Regions from separate parts of the Paraburkholderia lebeckiae genome, predicted to be linked through region 1. Evidence: predicted binding sites of a transcription regulator. Region 1 holds the regulator's gene; each other region holds the start of a gene.
What was found. The regulator HrcA, encoded in region 1, represses chaperone genes, less so after heat shock. The targets are predictions, from matches to a motif close to TTAGCACTCNNNNNNNNNGAGTGCTAA.

Region 1 (7,735 bases):
CGTGATTACTTCGGCGCCGCGACGGTCACGAGCGCGGGACGCAGCACGCGATCCGCGATCACGAAACCCTTTTGCAGCACCGCGACGACGGTATTCGGCTCCTGGTCGGCCGGCACCATCGAAATGGCCTGATGGCGATGCGGGTCGAACTTTTCGCCGACCGGATTGATCGCCACGACGCGACCCTTCTCGAGCGCGCCGCTCAACTGCCGCAGCGTGAGCTCGACGCCTTCGCGGACCTTCTGCAAGTCGTCGGACGAATGGGCGACGGCCGCCTCGAGACTGTCGACCACTGGTAGCAGATGCTCGGCGAAGCTCTCGATCGCAAACTTGTGCGCCCTGGCGACGTCTTCCTGAGCGCGACGGCGCACGTTTTCGGTTTCGGCCTTCGCGCGCAGGAAGCTTTCCTGCAACTCGGCGATCTTCGCCTGAGCGTCGGCCAGCGCCTGCTCGGCGGCGGCACCCTGGGCCGGTTCCGCGGGGGCGCCGGTGTCCGGCTGTTGAGCAGCGGCCTCGGCCGCCTCGGCGGCCTGGCGCGCGGCTTCGTCGGCGGGCGGGGGATTCTGGCTCGTCGGGTTCTCTTGCGTGTTTTCCATGTCGCTGAAAGTCGTTAAAAAGTAAAAGCCAAAGGCGGTGCAAGCCGTTCCGACACAGTACGATTCATGCTTTGCAAAATCGCGACACGCGTCTTCGCGACGATCCGCCAGACCGGACTCCAGATGGGGCCTCAAAAAGCCGTTTCAAGCGGTCCGAGGGATTTTTCGCACCACCGACGTGCAGGCGAAATGCGCCGTAACAAGCCTCAACGTGGCGCAATCAGATAGAGATTGAGTGCGGCCCGCAACTGACCTATTCTCCAGTCATGGAGCGGCAAGCCACGTTAACCCTAATCTGACGTAAGCCTTACCGACACCTGACAGTCGTTCCGAAAGCCTGTTTCAGCCCATCAAGGGGAGTACCGTGAAACTGACCTTTGCAATCGGGGTGGTCGCACTGGTACTGATCGCGGGCACCACGACCATCTGCATGTCCGGTGCGGTCAACGACCACACCACCGAGTACGGCGGCGCACACGCCACCGTGGAACAGTTTTTCAATCCCCACCTGAAAATCTGTCGATAGTGCGCCGGTCGCGTTTGGTCGGTCGGCCGTGCAGCGCGGCGGCCGGCTCGTGGTACACCTTGCGCCGCTCCTGCTCGACCTGCCGCTTCGCCTTGCTCTGCGCGGTTTCCACATAAAGCGTCTGCGCGACGCTCGCCGGACCGCGTACGTCGCATACGCCCAGCACTTCCACCTGCCACACGTAGCGCTCGATCTCGATTTCGACCAGATCGCCGACACGCACGTCCTTCGCCGGCTTCACGGCCACGCCGCCGATACGCACCCGCCCCTTGTCGACCGCCTCCGCGGCCAGCGAACGCGTCTTGAAGAAGCGCGCGGCCCACAGCCATTTGTCGATGCGCAGTTTCGCGCCCGGTTCGGTTGAAATGCGGTAGTTCATCTGCGTATTCAAGCTCCTGTCGTGTGCGGCACCGGCACCGCCTGCACGGGCCAGCCCTGCAGATGCTGCGCAATGATTTCGCCAAGCGCGGCAACCCACGGGTGCGACGCGTTCAGACAGGCGATCCGGTGAAACTCCTTGCCACCCGCCTGCAGAAATTCGTCGCGCACTTCCATGCCGATTTCCTCGATCGTTTCGAGGCAGTCGGCGGTGAAACCCGGGCAAAACACGTCAGCACGCCGCACGCCTGCCGCGCCGAGCTCCTTCAACGTTGGCGCCGTGTAGGGCTGCAGCCATTCGGCCTTGCCGAAGCGCGACTGGAACGTGATGCGGCATTCGACCGGCGTCAAATCGAGCGCCTGCATCAGCAGCGCGCCGGTCTGCTGGCATTGCTCGTGGTACGGGTCGCCGAGGTCGAGCGTGCGCTTGGGCACGCCGTGGAAACTGAGCACGAGCTTGTCGCCCGCCGCGAAATCGGGGCGGCCGTGCAGATGCCAGTAGTGGTGCACCTGTGCGGCGAGCGCCGCGATGTACGCCGGGTGATCGGCGTACTGGCGCACGGTGCGGATTTCCGGCTGGTTGCGCATGCGCTTGAGCGCGGAAAAGGCTTCGTCGAACGCGGTCGCAGTGGTCGACGCCGAATACTGCGGATACATCGGCATCAGCAACACCCGCTCGGCGCCCGCGAGCTTCAGCTGGTTCAGCATCGCCGGAATGCCGGGCGTGCCGTAGCGCATCGCGTAGTCGACCAGCACCGTGTAGTCGTTCAGTTGCAGCAGATGGCGCAGGCCTTCGACCTGCTTTTCGGTGTGGACGCGCAGCGGTGAGCCCTCGGGCATCCACACCGCCGCATACTTTTTCGCAGAGCTGCGGCCGCGAAACGGCAGAATCAGCAGACGCAGAATGAGCTGCCACAGCAGCGCCGGAATTTCGACCACGCGAGGATCGGACAGGAACTGCGCGAGGTAACGGCGCACCGCGCGCGGTGTCGGCGCGTCGGGCGTGCCGAGATTGATCAGCAACACGGCGACGCGATGCGACGTGGCGTTCTGCGAAGGCCGCTCGAGGTCGAAGCGCATAGGTAGCAGAAATCACCGCATCATGCGGCGAGTCGATTCAATGGAGATTCATTATAGCGGCGCGGGTTCTGCCCGGCGCCGCCAGAGACCCCTGGCCATTCGGACGATTGGCAGACGCCGCGCGTTCGCGCATCATGGTCGCCACGGACTGCGATGACGCCAGTTCCGCGGAGCCCGAGGACTACTGCTGGCTGAGCGTCATGGACAACAGCCGCGCGGTTATGTCCACGATCGGAATCACGCGGTTGTAGGCCATGCGGGTCGGTCCGATCACACCGAGCGTGCCGACGATCTTGCCGTTCACCTCGTACGGCGCGGTGACGACGCTCATTTCCTCGATCGGTACCAGATTCGATTCGCCGCCAATGAATATTTGCACGCCCGCCGCGTGACTCGACACGTCGAGCAACTGAAGGAGGCTGGTCTTCTGGTCGAACACATCGAACAGCTTGCGCAGGCGCGCCATGTCCGACGAAAGATCGGCGACTTCGAGCAGATTGCGCTCGCCCGAGATCAACACGGTCTCGCCGGTGTCGGATTCGTCGGTGCTCGCGGTGACGGCCGCGTGCATCAGCGAGGTCATGTCGCCACGCAGCTCGTCGATTTCCTCGCGCAGGCGCCGGCGCACCTCGTCGAACGAGAGGCCCGCGAAGTGCGCGTTGATGTAATTGGAGGCTTCCACCAGCTGCGAAGGCGAAAAGTCGCGCTGGGTGGCGAGGATGCGGTTTTGCACGTCGCCTTCGGGCGTCACGATGATCAGCAGAATGCGCTGATCGGACAGGCGCATGAATTCGATCTGCTTGAACACGTGGCTGCGACGCGGCGTGAGCACGACGCCGGCGAACTGCGACAGATTTGACAGCACGCTCGCCGCCGCGGCGACGATCTTCTGCGGCTCGCCCACCTGCAGCGTGGTCTTGACGGTGCGCGTCACCGCCTCCTCGTCGGCGGCGGATTCGACCGTCAGCATCGTGTCGACGAACAGGCGGTAGCCGCGTGGCGTCGGAATGCGCCCTGCCGACGTATGCGGACTGATCACGAGCCCCAGATCCTCGAGGTCCGACATCACGTTGCGGATCGTGGCCGGACTCAGTTCGAGGCCCGAATAGCGTGACAGCGTGCGCGAGCCGACCGGCTGACCTTCGGCGATGTAGCGCTCAATCAGCGTTTTGAGGAGGGTTTGTGCGCGAGGATCTAGCATGACGAAAAATTTTAGCTCAATGGCACCGCAGCCGCGAGCGCCCGCGGCGCCCGCTCCCGGCGAATGCGCCGCCGTCAGCAGGCTCGCACGTCATCAGGTCTTCACCATTCTAACGATAATCGCGACATACGCAGACGCCCTGCGTGCGCCGCCCCACAACCGGGTTGGTCGGCGGTTCTTTTCAGGCCCTACCTATGGTGTAATGCCGGCATGCAAGTGACCAGCCAGTTCAAGACCGTCGCGCTCGTCGGGCGCAGCAATACGCCAGGCATCGGCGAGCCGCTGACCGCGCTCGCCGCGTGCATCGCAAAGCTCGGCCTCGAAGTCGTGTTCGAAGCCGACACCGCCGCCGAAATCGGCGTGACCGACTATCCGGCGCTGCGTCTCGCCGAGATCGGCGCGCGCGCCGACGTCGCCGTGGTGCTCGGCGGCGACGGCACGATGCTCGGCATCGGCCGCCAGCTCGCGCCGTATCGCACGCCCTTGATCGGCATCAACCACGGGCGCCTCGGCTTCATCACGGACATTCCGATCTCCGACATGCGCGAGATCGTGCCGCAGATGCTGTCCGGCAATTTCGAGCGCGAGGAGCGCGTGCTGCTCGAAGCGCGCATCGTGCGCGACGGCACGCCGATCTACCACGCGCTCGCGTTCAACGACGTAGTGGTCAACCGCAGCGGCTTCTCGGGCATGGCGGAGTTGCGCGTGTCGGTCGACGGACGCTTCATGTACAACCAGCGCTCGGACGGCCTGATCGTCGCGACGCCGACCGGCTCGACCGCGTACGCGCTGTCCTCGCAGGGGCCGATCCTGCATCCGCAACTACAGGGCATCGTGCTCGTGCCGATCGCGCCGCACGCGCTGTCGAACCGGCCGATCGTGCTGCCGGACGAATCGAAGGTCGGCATCCAGATCGTTTCCGGGCGCGAAGTGAACGTCAATTTCGACATGCAGTCGTTCACGTCGCTGGAGCTCGGTGACACGATCGAGGTGCGCCGTTCGCGCCACACGGTGCCGATGCTGCATCCGGTCGGCTACAGCTACTACGCGACGCTACGCAAGAAGCTGCACTGGCACGAGTACCCGTCGCACGAAGAAGACCCGCGGCCGTAAGCGGCACTTTGATTTCGCACGCCGCCGCGGCCGCCACCCGAATCCCAAGCTCACCCGACGACCTCCATGCTTCGCCACCTCTCGATACGCGACTTCGTCATCGTCGCCGCGCTCGACCTCGAATTCGACAGCGGCTTTACCGTTTTCTCGGGCGAAACCGGCGCCGGCAAATCGATCCTGATCGACGCGCTCGCGCTGGCACTAGGCGCGCGCGCCGAGGCGAGCGTCGTGCGCACCGGCGAGAGCCGCGCCGACATCACCGCGGAGTTCGAGACGCACGCACAGGTCGATCAATGGCTCGACACGCAGGCGCTCGGCGCGGCCGACGACGGCCAGCACGGCGGCACCGTGATGCTGCGGCGGGTGGTCGATGCGAACGGCCGCTCGCGCGCGTTCATCAACGGTACGGCGGCCACGCTCGCGCAGCTGCGCGAGGTCGGCGAGATGCTCGTCGATATTCACGGCCAGCACGCGCACCAGTTGCTGATGCGCCCGGACGCGCAGCGCGAGCTGTTCGACACGCACGCGGGTCTGTCCGACCTGGCCGCCGCCGTCACGCGCGCGTGGCGCACGTGGCGCGACAAGGCGCAGGCCGTCGAGCAGGCGCAAACGCGCGATCGCGAGCTGCAACTCGAACGCGAGCGACTCGCGTGGCAACTCACCGAACTCGACAAGCTCGCGCCACAGCCGGGCGAATGGGAAGAAGTCAACACCGAGCATCGGCGGCTGTCGCATTCCGCGAATCTGATCGACGGCGTGCAGGGAGCGCTCGGCGCGCTGTCCGAATCGGACGACGCGATGATCACGCATCTCGGCTCGATCGTGTCGAAGGTGCGCGACCTCGCGGAGATCGACCCAGCGCTGAACGACGTGCTCGCTGCGCTCGAACCGGCCGAAATCCAGTTGCAGGAAGCCGCGTATTCGCTGAGCCACTACGCGCAGAAGCTCGAGCTCGATCCGGAGCGGCTCGCGCAGGTCGAAAAGCGCCTCGACGCCCTGCACTCGGCTGCGCGCAAGTTTCGCCTGCGGCCTGAGACGCTGCCGGAAGAACACGCAGAGCGGCGCAAGCAGTTGGCCGCGCTCGACGCCGCCGCCGACCTCGACGGCCTGCGCGCCGCCGAGGCGCAAGCGAAGGAAGTGTTCGTCGCCGAGGCGAAAAAGCTGTCGAAGGCACGCGCGAAAGCAGGCAAGGCGCTCGGCGAGGCGGTCACGACCGGCATGCAGGAACTGTCGATGAAAGGCGGCAGCTTCGAGGTCGCGCTGGTGCCGCTGCCCGAAGGCGGCGCGCACGGGCTCGAGCAGATCGAGTTTCGCGTCGCCGCTCATGCCGGCGTGCCGCTGCGGCCGCTCGCGAAGGTTGCGTCAGGCGGCGAACTCGCGCGTATCAGTCTCGCGCTCGCAGTGATCGCGAGCGCGGCCAGCCCGACACCGACCCTGATCTTCGACGAAGTGGATACGGGCATCGGCGGCGGCGTGGCCGAAGTGGTCGGACGGCTATTGCATCAGCTCGGCGAGGCGCGCCAGGTGCTGTGCGTGACCCATCTGCCGCAGGTCGCCGCGCGCGGCGATCATCATTTCCAGGTCGCAAAGACGAGCAACGGCACCGGCGGCACGCTCAGCAGCGTGAGCTCGCTCGACAAGGCGAGCCGCATCGAGGAAGTCGCGCGCATGCTCGGCGGCCTCGAAATCACGGCGACCACGCGCAAGCACGCGAAGGAAATGCTGGCCGCCTGACATTGCGCCGCGCATAGGCGGCCGCACACGGCTGAGTCGGCTTGGCCGGGACGTCACACCGATCCCGGCCGCGCATGATGCGCTACGCGAAGTGCGTGAGCGCCATTACCCAAACACCCTCTTCAACAACGCCAGCACCGCCTCGCGCTCGGCCGAGACCAGCGCCGGATCGACCCGCGCCTTCTCCATCCCATCGAGCCGCAGCGTGTGCTGCAGCTTGCGATAGCGCCGATAGGCGGCGCCGACCGTCTCCGCTTCCGCTTCGCTCATCAGCCCGAAACGCGACACCTCACGCAGCAGCGCGATATTGCCGGTATTGCGGATCAGCTCGGGATCGCGCGCCGCATGCAGCAGCACCCAGTACTGCACGGTGAACTCGATATCGACCATGCCGCCGCGGTCGTGCTTCAGGTCGAACAGCGCCGGCGTATGGTTCGGATGTCCCGCCTCGACACGCGCGCGCATCTCGACGATCTCTTTCGCGAGCGGCGCCGCTTCGCGCGGCGTCGTCAGCACCTGTTCGCGGATCGCCTCGAACTTCGCGCCGATCTCCGGATCGCCCGCGCAGTAGCGCGCACGCGTCAGCGCCTGATGCTCCCACACCCACGCGGTATTCGCCGCGTCGCCCTCGCGCAGCTGGTAGCGGCGGAACGCATCGAGGTCGGTGACGAGCAGGCCCGACTCGCCGTTGGGTCGCAGCCGCAGGTCGATGTCGAACAATGTGCCGGCGCCGGTCGCGGTGGTCAGCCATGTGATCAGGCGCCGTGTGTAGGTTGCGTAGACGTCGGCGGCGGCATCGTCGGGATCGTCGTACAGGAAGATCAGGTCGAGGTCCGACGCGTAGCCGAGCTCCTTGCCGCCGAGCTTGCCGTAGGCGATCACCGCGAAGCGCGGCACGTCGCGATGACGTTTGGCCAACTGCTTCCACACGGCTTCGATCGTCACGTCGAGCACTGCGTCGGCGAGCTCGGACAGCCGGTCGCTGACGTGCTCGACGGACAGCTTGCCGGCAAGATCGATCAGCAGAATGCGGAACACCTCGGCCTGATGCGCGTGACGCAACAGATCCATCTGCTGCTCGACGCCATCGGCGGCGCCGAGCCGCAA
Region 2 (7,735 bases), 230 kb from region 1:
GCGATGAATCTCGACGCGATAGGTATCGATAGCGGTCTGGATTTCTCGGATCTCGCGAGATCAGGCGCGTGGCGGAACGGTGCACACGGCTTCCGGTGGCGGCGCGGCATCCGAATGCGGCAGAAGTGGCGATGCGCGGCCCGTGCGAGGCGCGCGACACGGATGCCGATGTAGACGAGCACGGCGCAAACAGCCGCGACAAAGCTGGCGAATGCGCGACCGTGTGAATCGCGTTGGGCCTCGAGTCTGCGGCAGCGGAGTGCACACCCGCATTCCGCTGCCGCCGGAGACGCGCTCACGAGGCTCGCCCGCGCGATGAAAATCTCACTCGAGCGCGCAACGCGTCGCCTGCCACGCGATCAGTCGCCACTGCCCGTCTTCGTGCGTGTGAATCGCGGTATAGGCAATCGGAAACAGGAGCGCGCCGTTGTTCGCCTCCATCTCGATCAGCGCGCGGCCCGTGACGACGTAGGTCTCACGCCCGGCCGGCAAGACATCCTGCGACTGCACCTCGATTTGCCGATAACGACGGCGCCCCGCGGTGATCCCGTCGATGAACTGCCGTTTCGTCTCGCGCTTGCCATTCGTATGGACGTAGCTCACGTTGTCCGCGAGCAGCGTGTCGAGCGACTGCCCATCGCCATCGACCATCGCGCGAAAACGCTCTCGCTCGAGCCCGCGAATCGCTTCGATCATCTTTGCCGCCATTGCAGAGCCCCTCGAACACCGCGAGCCGCAGGCGGCCACGGTCAGAAGTGATATTGCAAATATAGCTGGCTGAAATTTATACCAGGATTCGGCTCTTTGATACCGCCATTGGAGACATGCTGGAAGCGGTAGCCGGCGACATACTGCTCACGAGCGCCGAACTGCAGCCCGACGCCCGCCATCTCGGCGAACTGGAACGCGATGCCCAACGTGAAGTCGGAAGAAATACGCGGGCTGGTCAGCAGCCGGACGCCGGCACCCACCTCGATGAATGGCCGCACCGAACCCGACGACCTGATGAAGCGGATCACCGGCGTCACGCCGATCTCGCCGATGTTGTCGTGAACGTTTCCTTCATTGGTGTGCCACCAAGCGACGTGCGCCTCGCCGATCAGCGCGAAATGCCAGTCGCCGATCTGCCACCAGGTCAGGTTTGGATCCCAGACCGCGCCGAGATCGAGCGCCCTGACGTGATGATCGCCGACGCCGGCGGCCACCTGCACGCCGAACTGCCCAGCTTGGGACGCGCCCGCCGCGCCCAATAGCAGAACGAGCAGAACGGCAAACGTGCCTTTTAGAGTAAGCCCACGCACCACAAGATTTTCCTTGTTCATCCGCCCCCATGCTGCCGAGTGTTAAGCGAGGGCTCCCTTTATTTCAAGGACAAATTCTTGAGCAAGTATCTCCCAGATAATGTCAACGATAAGCAACTATTCTCTTTTAATCTTGGCAATATCAGTCAATAATTAGTCAGCAATGGCTAACTACGGTACTTTGTACAGGTCCAACGCACAAGGCAAATAGAGCGTATGATGGCTATCAAAGGTTGAAACTCAATAGGTTTTTCTGGAACTCGGATGCCCCTGCGACCTCTAAGTATTAGCACTCGGCAGATCTGAGTGCTAACATCCATCGCTGGAGTCGTTTACTGAGTACGCTATTGTCTGATTCCAAAGGAGCTTCACACGTGAGCCATGCAATGACCCTTCCGAGTACTTTGAGCCCGTCGTCGGCTAAGGCCGCTCCGGCAGGTGCACTGGCGCTCTCGCATTCCTCGCTGCTGTCCGGTCAACTGGGCAACATCGACGCCTACATCCAGGCGGTCAACCGGATTCCGATGCTGACGCCGGCGGAAGAACGCCAGTTCGCCACCGAATTGCGCGAACACGACAATCTGGAGGCCGCGCGCCGCCTGGTGCTGTCGCACCTGCGACTCGTCGTGTCCATCGCGCGTAACTACCTCGGTTACGGGTTGCCGCACGCCGACCTGATCCAGGAAGGCAACATCGGCCTGATGAAAGCGGTCAAGCGCTTCGATCCAGAGCAAAACGTGCGCCTCGTGTCGTACGCGATGCACTGGATCAAGGCCGAGATCCACGAGTACATCCTGCGCAACTGGCGCATGGTGAAGGTCGCCACCACCAAGGCGCAGCGCAAGCTGTTCTTCAACCTGCGCAGCCACAAGCAGGGGCTTGGCGCGTTCACGCCGGACGAGATCGACGGTCTCGCGAAGGAGCTGAACGTGAAGCGCGAAGAGGTCGCGGAGATGGAAACGCGTCTGTCGGGCGGCGATATCGCGCTCGAAGGTCAGGTCGAAGACGGTGAAGAGTCGTACGCGCCGATCGCCTATCTGGCCGACTCGCATAGCGAACCGACAGCCGTGCTGGCTTCGCGTCAGCGCGACCGGCTGCAAAGCGACGGCATCGCAAGCGCGCTCGACGCGCTCGATCCGCGCAGCCGCCGCATCATCGAAGCGCGCTGGCTGAAGGTGGCCGACGACGGCTCGGGTGGCTCCACGTTGCACGAGCTGGCCGACGAGTTCGGTGTGTCGGCCGAACGTATCCGCCAGATCGAAGCCAGCGCGATGAAGAAGATGCGCGGCGCGCTGACCGAATACGCGTAAAGCGTCGAAGCCATGGGCGCGTCAATTGTGTCCCGCCCATGACATCGGTAAAAACGACACGCGTTAATCGGTCGCGCCATTTAGCGACCATCGCGCTCAAGCCCCGCCCTCGCAAGACGGCGGGGCTTTTTCATTCTTTTCGCCCTTTCTTGCGTCCCCGCGGCCGCCCTTCGCGTCGGCCTACCCGCAAGCCGGCCTGTCGAGGCCGGTAAGCCTTTCTTGACGTATCGCAAGTCCGGTAGCAATACTGCACAGACGCGGCAAGTTTCGCGACGTGTTGCCGCATGGCTAAACCTGAGCGCGCGAGGTTCACTTCCTGCAATCGGCATGCATTCGCCAGACTGCCTGACGGCCAGGGCGGTCTGGATCCAGCCGGACTCATCGGCGTGAAGTCGTCTTCGACCGATCATGACCATAGCCCTCAATCGCAGCAGCACTGTCCGGTCGCGCTTGCGCGGCCGATTCACCAGGTGGGTGCGCGGTCCAACGCTGGCGCGCGATATCGCCATCATCCTCGCCATCAAGTTCGTCCTACTGATGGCGCTCAAGTACACATTCTTCAATCATCCACAGGCGCAGCACATGATGCTGCCGCCTGAACAGGTCGCGCAGGCGCTGCTGTCGGTGCCCGCCCCGCATCCGTCTCGAGGTGATCAACATGCCCGTTAGCGAAGTCGTAGAACTGTCGCGATTCCAGTTCGCCATCACGGCGCTTTATCACTTTCTGTTCGTGCCGCTCACGCTCGGTCTCGCCTGGTTGCTCGTCATCATGGAATCGGTCTACGTGATGACCGGCAAGCAGATCTACAAGGACATGACGCAGTTCTGGGGCAAGCTGTTCGGCATCAACTTTGCAATGGGCGTCGCGACCGGCCTCACGCTCGAGTTTCAGTTCGGCACCAACTGGGCTTATTACTCGCATTACGTCGGCGACATTTTCGGCGTGCCGCTCGCCGTCGAAGGGCTGATGGCGTTCTTCCTCGAATCGACGTTCGTCGGTCTGTTCTTTTTCGGCTGGAACAGATTGTCAAAAATCCAGCATCTGATCGTCACGTTCTGTGTCGCGCTCGGTTCGAACCTGTCGGCGCTGTGGATTCTGATTGCCAACGGCTGGATGAACAATCCGGTCGGCGCGAAGTTCAACTATCAGACGATGCGCATGGAGCTCGACAGCATCGGCTCGGTGATCTTCAACCCGGTTGCACAGGTCAAGTTCGTGCACACGGTATCAGCTGGATATGTGACCGCGGCGATGTTCGTACTCGGCGTGTCGTCGTGGTATCTGTTGAAGCGCCGCGACACCGAGTTCGCGCTGCGCTCGTTCGCGATCGCGGCCGGCTTCGGCCTCGCGTCGGCGCTGTGCGTGATCGTGCTGGGCGACGAATCCGGCTATCGCACCGGTGAAGTCCAGCAGATCAAGCTCGCCGCGATCGAATCCGAATGGGAGACCGCGCCCGCGCCGGCACCGTTCACGATATTTGGCATCCCCAATCAGAAAGAGCAACGCACCGACTATGCGATCCGTGTGCCGTACGCGCTCGGCATTATCGCGACCCGCTCGCTCGACGAACCCGTGGTCGGCCTGCGCGACCTGATCGCCCAAAACGAAGGTCGCATCAAGGACGGCATGCTCGCCTATTCGGCGTTGCAGCGGTTAAAGGGCGGCGACTCCAGCGACGAGGCGCATGCGGAGTTCGACAAGTACAAGGACGATCTCGGCTACGCCCTGCTGCTCAAGCGGTTCACGCCGAACGTCATCGACGCGACGCCAGACCAGATCGCCGCGGCGGCAAGAAGCACGGTCCCGCCGGTGTTGCCACTGTTCTTCTCGTTCCGCACGATGGTCGGCCTTGGCCTGCTGTTCCTCGCCACCTTCGTGCTCGCCTTCTGGTTCTGCGCGCAGCGCACGTTGCTGCTCGAAAAGCGCCGCTGGTTTCTGCGCTGGGCGGTCATCGCGATTCCGCTGCCGTGGCTCGCCGCCGAGCTCGGCTGGATCGTCGCGGAAATGGGCCGCCAGCCGTGGAGCATCGCGGGCATTCTGCCGACCAACCTGGCCGCGTCGACGCTGACGCCGCGCGATCTGTATCTGAGCATCGGCGGCTTCGTGCTGTTCTACACGGGGCTGTTCGTCATCGAGATCATGCTGATGTTCAAGTACGCGCGGCTCGGCCCTTCGTCGCTGCATACGGGCCGCTATCACCACGAGAACGGACAACCGGTGACGCAGCCACTGTCGAACACGGCCGCATGACGCACCGCTGCACCGCCCCGAAGGAGAAACCCATATGGACTACGCAGCTCTCAGACTGATCTGGTGGGTATTGATAGGCGTACTGCTGATCGCCTTCGCGCTCACCGACGGCTTCGACATGGGCGCGGCGATCCTGCTGCCGTTCATCGCCAGCACTGACTCCGAGCGACGCATCGTCGTGAACACGGTCGGCGCGACGTGGGAAGGCAACCAGGTCTGGTTCGTGACCGCGGCCGCCGCGATGTTCGCCGCGTGGCCGCTCGCCTACGCGGCATCCTTCTCAGGCTTCTACTTCGCGATGCTGCTCGTGCTGTTCGCTCTGTTCTTCCGCCCGGTCGGCTTCGACTATCGCGGCAAGCGCGAGGATCCGCGCTGGCGCAACGCGTGGGACTGGGGCCTCTTCATCGGCGGCTTCGTGCCGGCGCTGGTGTTCGGTGTCGCGTTCGGCAATCTGCTGCAAGGCGTGCCGTTTTCGTTCGATACCGATCTGCGCGTCACCTATCACGGCAGCTTCTTCGGCCTGCTCAATCCGTTCGCGCTGCTGACGGGACTCGTCAGCGTGGCGATGCTGGCCGCGCACGGCGCCGCGTTCGTCAAGTGGAAGACCGATGGCGTGGTTCACGAGCGCGCATCGAAGGCGCTGCGGCTCGCGGCGCTGTGCACGGTGGTGCTGTTTCTCGTCGCGGGCGCGCTCGTCGCGACGATGATCGGCGGCTATCAGATCGTCGATGCGCCGCCGCTCGACGCCGTCTCCAATCCGTTGCTGAAGACCGTGATCGGCGCGCCGGGTTTGTGGCTGACCAACTACGCGCTTTACCCGTGGATGGCGATTGCGCCGCTCGCGGGTCTCGTCGGCGGGGTGCTCGCGGTGCTGCTCGCGCGTTCGCGCTTCGAGGCGACCGCGTTTCTGTCGACGTCGCTGATGATCGTCGGCTTGATCTTGACCGCGGGCTTCTCGATGTTCCCGTTCATCATGCCTTCGTCGCTCGACGGCCGCAGCAGCCTGACCATGTGGGATTCCACATCGAGCCGCATGACGCTCGAGATCATGCTGTTCGCCGTCATCGTGTTCCTGCCGATCATCCTGCTCTATACGGGCTGGGTGTATCGCGTGATGCGCGGCAAGGTGACCGCCGCGGCGATCAAGGAAAACCACCATTCGATGTATTGACCGGCGCGACGCTTCAACAGCAAACTCGCCAGGCGCCACACTCTGGTCGTAAACGCGAAAGCGGCACCTTGGGACCAGGTGCCGCTTTTTGATTGGCGTGCTGCGATCGCCGTGCAACTCAACAGCGCTCGACAATCATCAACCGATCACGCCGGCACCGGCGCCGCGCCCGCGCCGCCGCCTTGCGACGACAGGCGCTCGGCCAGCTTTTGCGCATAGCGCTGCGCGGCCTCGCCGACGACGATATGGAACGTGTCGGTCGACACCCACGCGGTATCGAGCGTCGCGAGCCGCTGACGATCGACCGCCGACGGATCGCGCACGACTACCCGCAGACGCGTCGCCGCGACCGCATCGAGCGACACCACGTTGCCCTCGCCGCCGAGCACGGCGAGCCAGCGCAGCGGATCGGGATCGAGCGGACCGCCTTGCGCGTCATCGGCGTGCCCAGCGTTTCGCGCGACCGGCGCGGCAGCGGTAGCCGCCGGCGCCGACACAGCAGCACCCGCCACCTTCACCGCGTCGCCCTGACGCTGCGCGATCGCCGTACGCATCTCATCGGCGATGATGTCCGCCTCCGGTCCGATGATCACCTGCACGTTGTTCGCGCCGCGCTTGAGCACACCGCGAGCACCAATCGACTTCAGTTCGCTTTCGGAGACCTTGTCCGCATCGACGACAGACAGACGCAGACGCGTCGTGCACGCATCCACGACCGACAGATTCGCCGCGCCACCGAGCGCCGCGATATAGCGCTGCGCACGCGGCACGGCCGCAGCAGCCGCCGGCGCGACGAAACCGCCCGCCGCGAACGACTCGACCTGCTCGTCGGCAGGGGCGGGCTCACGGCCCGGCGTCGCCATGTTGAACTTACGGATGAAGAAGCGGAACAGACCGTAGTACACGACCGAGTACACGATGCCGAGCGGAATCGCCCACCAGCCCTTCGTCGACAGACCGAAGTTCAGCACGTAGTCGATGAAGCCCGCCGAGAACGTGAAGCCGAGGTGAATCCCGAGCGCCGAGCAGATCGCGAGCGACAGACCTGTCAGCAGCGCGTGGATTGCATACAGCACCGGCGCGAGGAACATGAAGCTGAACTCGATCGGCTCGGTGACACCGGTCAGGAACGACGTGAGCGCCATCGAGAACAGCAGGCCGAACACCATTGCGCGACGCTCTTTCGGCGCCTCGTGATACATCGCGAGACATGCGGCCGGCAGGCCGAACATCATCACCGGGAAGAAGCCGGTCATGAAGGTGCCCGCGGTCGGATCGCCAGCGAAGAAGCGGTGCAGGTCGCCCGTGACGGGCGCACCGCCCGCCGGCGTGAAGGTGCCGAACACGAACCACGTCAGCGAATTGAGGATGTGATGCAAGCCCGTGACGAGCAGCAGCCGGTTCAGCACGCCGAACACGAAGGCGCCGAGCGCGCCGGCCGTCGTGAGCCAGTGGCCGGCCACGTCGATCGCGTTCTGCACCGGCTCCCACACATGCCCGAATACGATGCCTAGCACCACGCAGACCACCCCTGTCACGATCGGCACGAAGCGTTTGCCGCCGAAGAACGCCAGGTAGTCGGGCAGCTTGATGTCCTTGTAGCGGTTGTAAAGCAGCCCAGCGACGATGCCCGCGATGATCCCTGACAGCACGCCCATGTTGAGCTTGTCGTTGATGTCCTTCATCACCGCGATCTGCACCA
Region 3 (7,735 bases), on a different contig from region 1:
CGAGCGTGAGGCCGGTTTCTTCAGCGATGACCTGACCGCCGGTCAGGATCGCGATGTCTTCCAACATCGCCTTACGACGATCACCGAAGCCCGGAGCCTTGACGGCAACGGTCTTGAGGATGCCGCGGATGTTGTTGACGACCAGCGTTGCGAGCGCTTCGCCTTCGACGTCTTCAGCGATGATCAGCAGCGGACGGCCAGCCTTCGCGACTTGCTCGAGCACCGGCAGCAGATCACGGATGTTCGACACCTTCTTGTCGTGCAGCAGCACGAACGGGTTCTCGAGCACGGCGACTTGCTTGTCCGGGTTGTTGATGAAATACGGCGACAGGTAGCCGCGGTCGAATTGCATACCTTCGACGACGTCCAGCTCGTCTTGCAGCGACTTGCCGTCTTCGACGGTGATCACGCCTTCCTTGCCGACCTTGTCCATTGCTTCAGCGATGCGCTCGCCGATCGACGAATCGCTGTTCGCCGAGATCGCGCCAACCTGGGCGATTTCCTTGTTGGTCGTGCACGGCTTGCTGATCTTGCGCAGTTCTTCGATTGCAGCTGCAACAGCCTTGTCGATACCGCGCTTCAGGTCCATCGGGTTCATGCCCGATGCGACGTACTTCATGCCTTCGCGGACGATCGATTGCGCGAGAACCGTAGCGGTCGTCGTGCCGTCGCCTGCGTTGTCGCTGGTCTTGGAAGCGACTTCCTTGACCATTTGCGCGCCCATGTTCTGGAGCTTGTCTTTCAGTTCGATCTCTTTAGCGACCGACACACCGTCCTTGGTGACCGTCGGGCCGCCGAAGCTGCGCTCGAGAACCACGTTGCGGCCCTTCGGACCCAGCGTGACCTTCACGGCGTTGGCGAGAATATTCACGCCTTCGACCATCTTGGCACGGGCGGAATCACCGAATACGACGTCTTTAGCTGCCATCTTCTAACTCCTTGAATACTTTGGATATAACCGGGGAAGTAGCGACCTTGCGCTTACTTCTGGACCACGGCCATGATGTCTTCTTCGCGCATCACGAGCAGTTCGTTGCCGTCGACCTTGACGGTCTGGCCTGCGTACTTGCCGAACAGGACGCGGTCGCCGACCTTCACGTCGAGCGCAATGGCTGCGCCCTTGTCGTCGCGCTTGCCCGGGCCGACTGCGAGGATTTCACCTTGATCCGGCTTTTCCGCTGCGGCTTCGGGGATCACGATGCCCGACGCGGTCTTGGTTTCCTGATCCAGACGTTTGACGATCACGCGATCATGCAAAGGACGAAGGTTCATACATACTCCTCTCTGATTGAGACTGAAGAACGCTGAGAAAAACCCGGCTGGCCGAGCCAACCGGAGATGTTGTTAGCACTCTCGTGCAGCGAGTGCTAATTATATGGACGGGCAGTGACAAATTCAAGAAGCGGGGAACGCGGTCGAAGTGTCGAGATTCGCTTAACTTTGAACTTTGTTCACTTAAGTTTGAACTCGCGACCTGCGTCCGGACTTCGCGACAGGGCACACCCTCTGTAAAAACAATGACTTATAAGCCGAGTCGCCGTGCTGCAAGGCTGCGCACGCTGCTGGGTTACCGAGCGATTTCTGACGACAATCGTCTCGCAAAACGTAACGATTGGCATTCGATCCAGGGTAAACCCCCGGAGTCGATCACGCTCTTCATCCATGCTCTGGAAGTCGAAAAACATGATGCGACCGCGGCTATCCGGTGCAACCGATGCAGAAAGTTCTGACAGGTGATGCAGTTTGCATGTCTGACAGCACCTTAGTGGGGGTGTTCGAAGGTAGCTAGACTCGAAAGTAGGGAATTTACTGGACCGCCCGAAAGACGTGCATTCTTTGAACGCCGCCCCCTAGTCGGCCGCCCACGATCGTATGCGCGCTCAACGGTGCCAAGTACGCACACGGATGAGCCATCGGTACGAGACGGCGATCGTCTCTTGTCGTTTAGGTTTATTCGATGCCTGCCCTCGAGCACGGGCTCATGAGCGAACGACAACGCGTGCGGGCAGGCGTTGAATAAACCTCGAGGAAGGAAACCGCGGAGTGGTCCGAGGCGGCCAGGGTCTTCGCTATGGCGATTGATCAATCTGGCCGGTCTGTGTTGCGGATTCAACCGGTGGATGCAATAGTTTGCTGGAATCGTTCGGCGGGCGATGCAAGCGCCCAGAGCGGGCTGAATGCGGCAATGGAGACGATCCCGCGTGCGATTGAGCGGCTCGCACGCATGCAGGCCGAACTCGGACTCCATTGATGGGGGGAGATATGCCGCCGTGGCCGAACGATGTGATGTGTATTTCCCCGGCCTTGGAAATATGATGCGCGGCGACCAGCAGTCCGCGCCGCCGCGCTCGGGCAATGGGGACGACGACGAGTATTGACGATGATGCCCATGCGAAAATGCACGCATTGCGTTTTCGGATGCGGGTTATGGACCTTCAACAACAGGCGATGACGGAGATCGAGCCTCTCGTAGCGATCCTGCTTGCCAATAAAAGAAGCGATTTAAGCAAGCTGTGCAAAGCAACGGTCATCACGGAGGACGCGCTCGGCGCACTTATTTCGGCGTGCGATGCTGGTCGGTTGCCGTGGCGACATCAGATCTCGTATTGCGATTTTCTTCCACCAAATCTCAAATACACCGACGAAGATAGTCAGGCGCTTGGACACACGACTGTAGGTCCACTTACGCGAGTTGCGATAGAAAGCATGGCGGAAGTGGCACCAACTTTTGCAGGATCGGCGTTACTTCATAGGCCATATGTTCTATACGCGAAGCGTATGCGCTGGCCAGAAGGAACAACGGCGCTCCGGGTATCGACGGAGTGACGTTTGAGGTCATCGAGGCGCAAGGCGTGGAGGCGTTCCTCGAGCGGATACGGGACGAACTGATCGGGCGTGCCTACGTACCGCTACGATCGCGGCGGCAGGAAATACCGAAGGACGGGGCAAGGTCCGTGTCCTTTCGATTCCGGCAATCCGTGACCGGGTGGTCCAGGGTGCGCTCAAGCTCATATTGGAGCCGATCTTCGAGGCAGACTTCGAACCGGGGGCGTATGGTTATCGTCCGAAGCGTACCGCGCATAAAGCGGTGCATCGGGTCGCGACCGCGATTGTTCAGTGCAAGACCCGCGTCATAGACCTCGATTTGCGCGCCTACTTTGACACAGTTCGGCATCATCTACTGCTTGAAAAGGTCGCGCGTCGGATCAGGGACGACGACGTCATGCATCTGCTGAAGCTGATGCTGACGGCGTCCGGCAAAGAAGGCGTTCCGCAAGGCGGGGTGATTCACCGTTGCTCGGTAACATCTATCTCACTGAGGTAGACCGTATGCTGGAGCGGGCGAAAGAAGCCACGCGCAACGGAAAGTACACCTACGTCGAGTATGCCCGATTCGCTGACGATCTGGTGGTGCTGATCGATGCCCATCCGCGCCATGCGTGGCTGCTGAGGGCGGTGACCACGCGACTTCGGGAAGAGTTTGCCAAACTGCAGGTTGAGGTCAATGAAGAGAAGAGCCGCACCATTAATCTAAACCGCTCAAAGAGCTTCGGCTTTCTGGGATTCGACTTCCGTCGACTCCGCAGCGTACAGAGGCAGGTGTGGCGGGCGCACTATACGCCAAAGCTGAAGAAGCGCACGGCGTTATTGCGTAAGCTCAAAGAGGTGTTTCGGCGATACCAGTCGCAGCCGGTAGATCGGGTGGTAGAACTGATCAATCCAGTGTTACGCGGTTGGGTGAATTACTTCGCTGTTGGACATTCCAGCGAGTGCTTCAGCTTCATCAAAGACTGGGTAGAAAAGAAGATCAGGCGCCACATGGGGCGCTCCCGGAATCGGCGGGGCTTCGGCTGGAAGCGGTGGCGTAGGCGCTGGTTGTATGAGGAACTGAAACTGTTCAACGGCTATCGTGTTCGTCGTGCTGCCGCACCGAAAGCGCGCCCAGCATGATAGGTCCCATAAATCTTGACATGAAGCGAACAGGAGAGCGTAGTGCCGGAAATCGGCCGCTGCGTTCGACGTGGCGGGAGTTGGAAACGTGACCATGGTTGCCGGATTGCGGGCCATCGCGAAAGCGGTGGAATCACCACCGGTGCCTATCGGTGCGCGCGCCAGTTCTCGACCCTACCGGGGAGGAGAGGCAGGGAAATAGTTCGACTACGTCCTGTCTCTTACTCCACTGAAGGTCAAAGGCCAATGGAAATATTTGTACCGCGCGGTCGATAAAGAGGGCAATACGATCGATTTCCTGCTGCGGCCCACCGTGACAAGGTCGCGGCGCGTCGCTACTTCGAGAAGGCGATTGCCCAAAACGGGGGACCCAAAACGATTACGGTGGACAAGAGTGGGGCCAATCTGGCCGCACTCGAAGCGCTCAACGTCGAGCGCAAGACGCCGATCAAGGTTCGGCAGAACAAATACCTGAACAACATCATCGAGCAGGACCATCGTGCGATCAAACGCATCATCAAACCGATGATGGGCTTCAAGAATTTGCGCTGCGCGCGCATCATCCTGTCCGGCATCGAGGTGATGCACATGATCCGAAAAGGGCAGATGCAGGATGACGGAATCACCAAAACCGCTGCTGAGAAATTCTATTCGCTGATCATGTAAGCCGTCCTATTCATATAGTAGTTCACTCATCCCGGATTTCTTATCGCGACACAAACCTCAGAACGGGCAGCTTACGTATTGTCCTGGCCGGAAGGTCGCGAGCAGAAACGCGCGCATTGATGGATCGAGCTTCTGCTGTTCGACAACCGTTGGAAAGAGCGCTCCCGACCGGAAGGTGAAGCCGACCGGAAACGTCTCGTCGACGAACCGTTGGATGTCCTGCCAAGTTTTATACGGCGTAAAATCAATCACACAAGACCGTGCGTGCGCCTTGCTGACCCGGGTTCTCAGATCGTCGACAGAGTCCGGTTTCCAATAGGGCGCCGCTTTCATGTCAACGATGTTCGCGTGTTTCGGGTAATAGAGCACGCCCCATCCGTCGACGGTCGGCGCGATAGTCGGCGGACGTAGTTGGACGATCAGGTCCGCATCGGTTCCTTCGTTGCGGTAGCGCTTGACTGCATCGACGGGCGACACGTAGCGGTGATGGACGATCGTCGACGCCAGAAGTGTGACGACTTCGGCTTGCGCGGCGAGCAGGCAAAACGCGCCATAAATGAGTGCAGGAACCGTCGGGTAATAGTTTTTCTTCGCCAGCGTGAGCATGCCGACGAGCGCGGCCATTACGAATACAAGACCGTAGCTGATCAGACGTGGCGAATAGATGTCATATTGAGTCAATGTGCGCACGGAGAAGGCGAACAGCAGGTACCCGACGCCGCATAGCGCGAGATGCCAGCAAGCCCGGGCGTCGATGTCTGCCGGGGCCGATGCCGCGAATGTCCACCTTCGGCCGCGCGTCAGACTCCAGAGAAAGGGCAGCAGCAGCACGCCACAGATCACGACCTCCCTGAGCAATTGACGCACGAACCGGAACAACAGAAAAAGAAACGATTCCGGCGCCGCGGGTCGTGGCGTGCCAGTAATGAAGCCCGTCATCGCCACGTTGAACTTTTGATAGGCGATGTAGAAAATCGCGGCGCCCACGAAGGCAGGCAGTGCCCTGATCGCCGTCGATCTACCATACGCGATCCACGTCGCCGCAAAGATCGCCACGCAAAACAACCCGAAGAAATAGCGCGCCGAGCACCCGACGATTAGCGCGCAGGCAAGCGCGACGATCTGCAAGCGCGATGAACCTGGACGCGCGATTCGGGAGATGACGAAAAGCGACGCGCAGAACGCGCTAAGAAAGAGATTTTCGGACCACGTGTACTGGTAAAGCTCGAGAGTGAACGGATTGACGATGACGAGAAGCGGGACCAGCACGTTCGTAAAGGTTTTCGACAGGAAGTAAAAAGCCAGCAGCAGCAGGATCAGGTTGGTGACCTTGCTGCTGACGGCCATCACAGTCATGTCGAGCGAAGGTGCGGTCAGCGCGATCGCAAGCGGGTAACCGCATGGAAATACCGCGAAGTACGTTCCGGCCACCGAGCAGCCGCGCCCGAGCCGGATCGATTGAGCGAGAGACAGGTAATTCCACGAGTCGACGTTGAGATAGCCGAATATGTTCGCCCATACTGCCCCGATGGCCAGCAGGAGGAAGATCGCGCCGACATAGGACGACTTTGCCGAGTACCAGCGGGACGGCAGAACGGCCATACCGGCGGCGAGAGCGTCATCAGCCTTGGACTGGCGATTATAAGCGGCTTCACCGGAACCGACTTCTTTCATCCTCTGGCTCCTTCAGTGCGCCCGCGGAGTACTGCCGCCCTGTTGGCGGACTCACTACGCATGGTCAGTCGATCCCATGCGAGGAAAGGCGGTAGCGGGATTCGCATCGCGCTCGTGTCATCGCCGCGCGTTGGGTGGTACGCACCAACGTCGACATAAACACCCTTATTGCACCGGGGACTGATTATCTCGCGCAACACCGCGTCCTCTCCAAACTGCGAGTAGTACAAACGCGGCCCGCGTGTTATCCACGTCTTGCGGACGAGCCAAAGGAAGTGTCCGAACGTCTTCGGGTTCAACATAATCGCTCCTCACTTCGAAACGATAATGGCAAAAGGTCAAACAGCGTTTGATCTGGAAGCTTGCCCAGCAGAAGGTCGGTCCGGCATTACGTTAGCTAATATTCACATAGCAGGCCTCATTACCGCCGCAAATGTGCCGCAGTACGGACCAAACGATATTCGCGAATTAGTTACATGCTCGAAAAGTCGTTGAGCGTTACATCTGCAGACTACTCGACGGTGGGCCGAACATTAAGCGAAAGTCATAATAATGTGTATTTTTGGCCGAAACCGGTGAGTATGCAAAAAGCTTCCAGTTCCAGTCGGTTCGCGTGTCGTCGACTACAGCCGCGCGAGATTCAGACCGGCGAAGTCTTCTGCATCAGGCCACGATCCGCCAGTTTCGGTCGCCCGACAGCGCGCTCGTTTCACTTCACTTCTGCGCCGGCCGGTGCAACGCATTACCCGCCATCCACTTGAGCCGTTCGCAATTGACCTTGATGCGCGCCGCGAATTCCTTCGGATCTCGCTCGCGCAGTGCGTTCATCTGGCTATTGGTGATGTCGGCGCGGTGCCAGCCCGTGTCCCAGTGCTGATCGAAATCGGTCGCACCGGTCAGGACCTTTCGGAGCCGCGCCTTATAGGCGCCGATCCGCTCGGGCGACACGTCGCAAAACGCCTGCGCGAAGCTTGCGCGCTCGCCCGCCGTCTCCGCGCTCATGTTGGCGTCGCTCGCGCCGCTCGCTAGCGGCGCGGCGAGCGACAGCACCGACAGACAGAACGCTGCGCAAAGCGGCCGATAGCGATAGGATAGGTTCTTCATCTTCGACTCCTGACGATCCTTCGTGGCGACCAGGGATTGTCCCGATCTTAAACGCCGCCTCGCCGATTGTGTCCTGATTGCACTGCACGATGGCGTTTTCGCGCGCTATCCGATGCATCGCGTGGCCAAACCGCGGTGCTACGCTCGTTAAAGCGGCATTCGCAACGTGCCCGTTCCGGGGAGCCGTGGCGCAAGCACCGCAACGCCACGGCCTATCGGCAGGCCGCGACAGAAGCACGAGCGCCAGGCATGAGAACGAGCTCGAACGCGACGCGCAACGAGCCCAGAACGAAAGCACGACACGAAATCAAACACAAAAAGGCGAGACATCGCTGCGGGA

Region 2: a site for HrcA is predicted at 1,588-1,614, ahead of rpoH (RNA polymerase sigma factor RpoH). Genes of this name have one in related genera too.
Region 3: a site for HrcA is predicted at 1,345-1,371, ahead of groES (co-chaperone GroES). Genes of this name have one in related genera too.

Annotation. Positions count from the first base shown of each region.
Region 1 covers NZ_JACHDK010000001.1:44,372-52,106, forward strand. The annotation lists gene grpE (nucleotide exchange factor GrpE) at 6-596, opposite strand; gene HDG39_RS00240 (hypothetical protein) at 961-1,122, shown strand; gene HDG39_RS00245 (RNA-binding S4 domain-containing protein) at 1,094-1,501, opposite strand; gene hemH (ferrochelatase) at 1,510-2,580, opposite strand; gene hrcA (heat-inducible transcriptional repressor HrcA) at 2,762-3,781, opposite strand; gene HDG39_RS00260 (NAD kinase) at 3,992-4,894, shown strand; gene recN (DNA repair protein RecN) at 4,961-6,628, shown strand; gene glnE (bifunctional [glutamate--ammonia ligase]-adenylyl-L-tyrosine phosphorylase/[glutamate--ammonia-ligase] adenylyltransferase) at 6,734-7,735, opposite strand, start outside.
Region 2 covers NZ_JACHDK010000001.1:273,633-281,367, forward strand. The annotation lists partial or broken gene HDG39_RS01200 (hydroxymethylglutaryl-CoA lyase-like TIM-barrel protein) at 1-128, shown strand, start outside; gene HDG39_RS01205 (nuclear transport factor 2 family protein) at 325-708, opposite strand; gene HDG39_RS01210 (acyloxyacyl hydrolase) at 750-1,322, opposite strand; gene rpoH (RNA polymerase sigma factor RpoH) at 1,676-2,611, shown strand; gene cydP (cytochrome oxidase putative small subunit CydP) at 3,020-3,280, shown strand; gene HDG39_RS01225 (cytochrome ubiquinol oxidase subunit I) at 3,270-4,862, shown strand; gene cydB (cytochrome d ubiquinol oxidase subunit II) at 4,897-6,033, shown strand; gene nagE (N-acetylglucosamine-specific PTS transporter subunit IIBC) at 6,180-7,735, opposite strand, start outside.
Region 3 covers NZ_JACHDK010000009.1:84,136-91,870, reverse strand. The annotation lists gene groL (chaperonin GroEL) at 1-928, opposite strand, end outside; gene groES (co-chaperone GroES) at 982-1,272, opposite strand; gene HDG39_RS18935 (hypothetical protein) at 2,428-2,826, shown strand; gene HDG39_RS34645 (RNA-dependent RNA polymerase family protein) at 2,987-3,325, shown strand; gene HDG39_RS34640 (group II intron maturase-specific domain-containing protein) at 3,331-3,951, shown strand; partial or broken gene HDG39_RS18925 (IS6 family transposase) at 4,175-4,617, shown strand; gene HDG39_RS18920 (hypothetical protein) at 4,675-6,291, opposite strand; gene HDG39_RS18915 (hypothetical protein) at 7,006-7,395, opposite strand.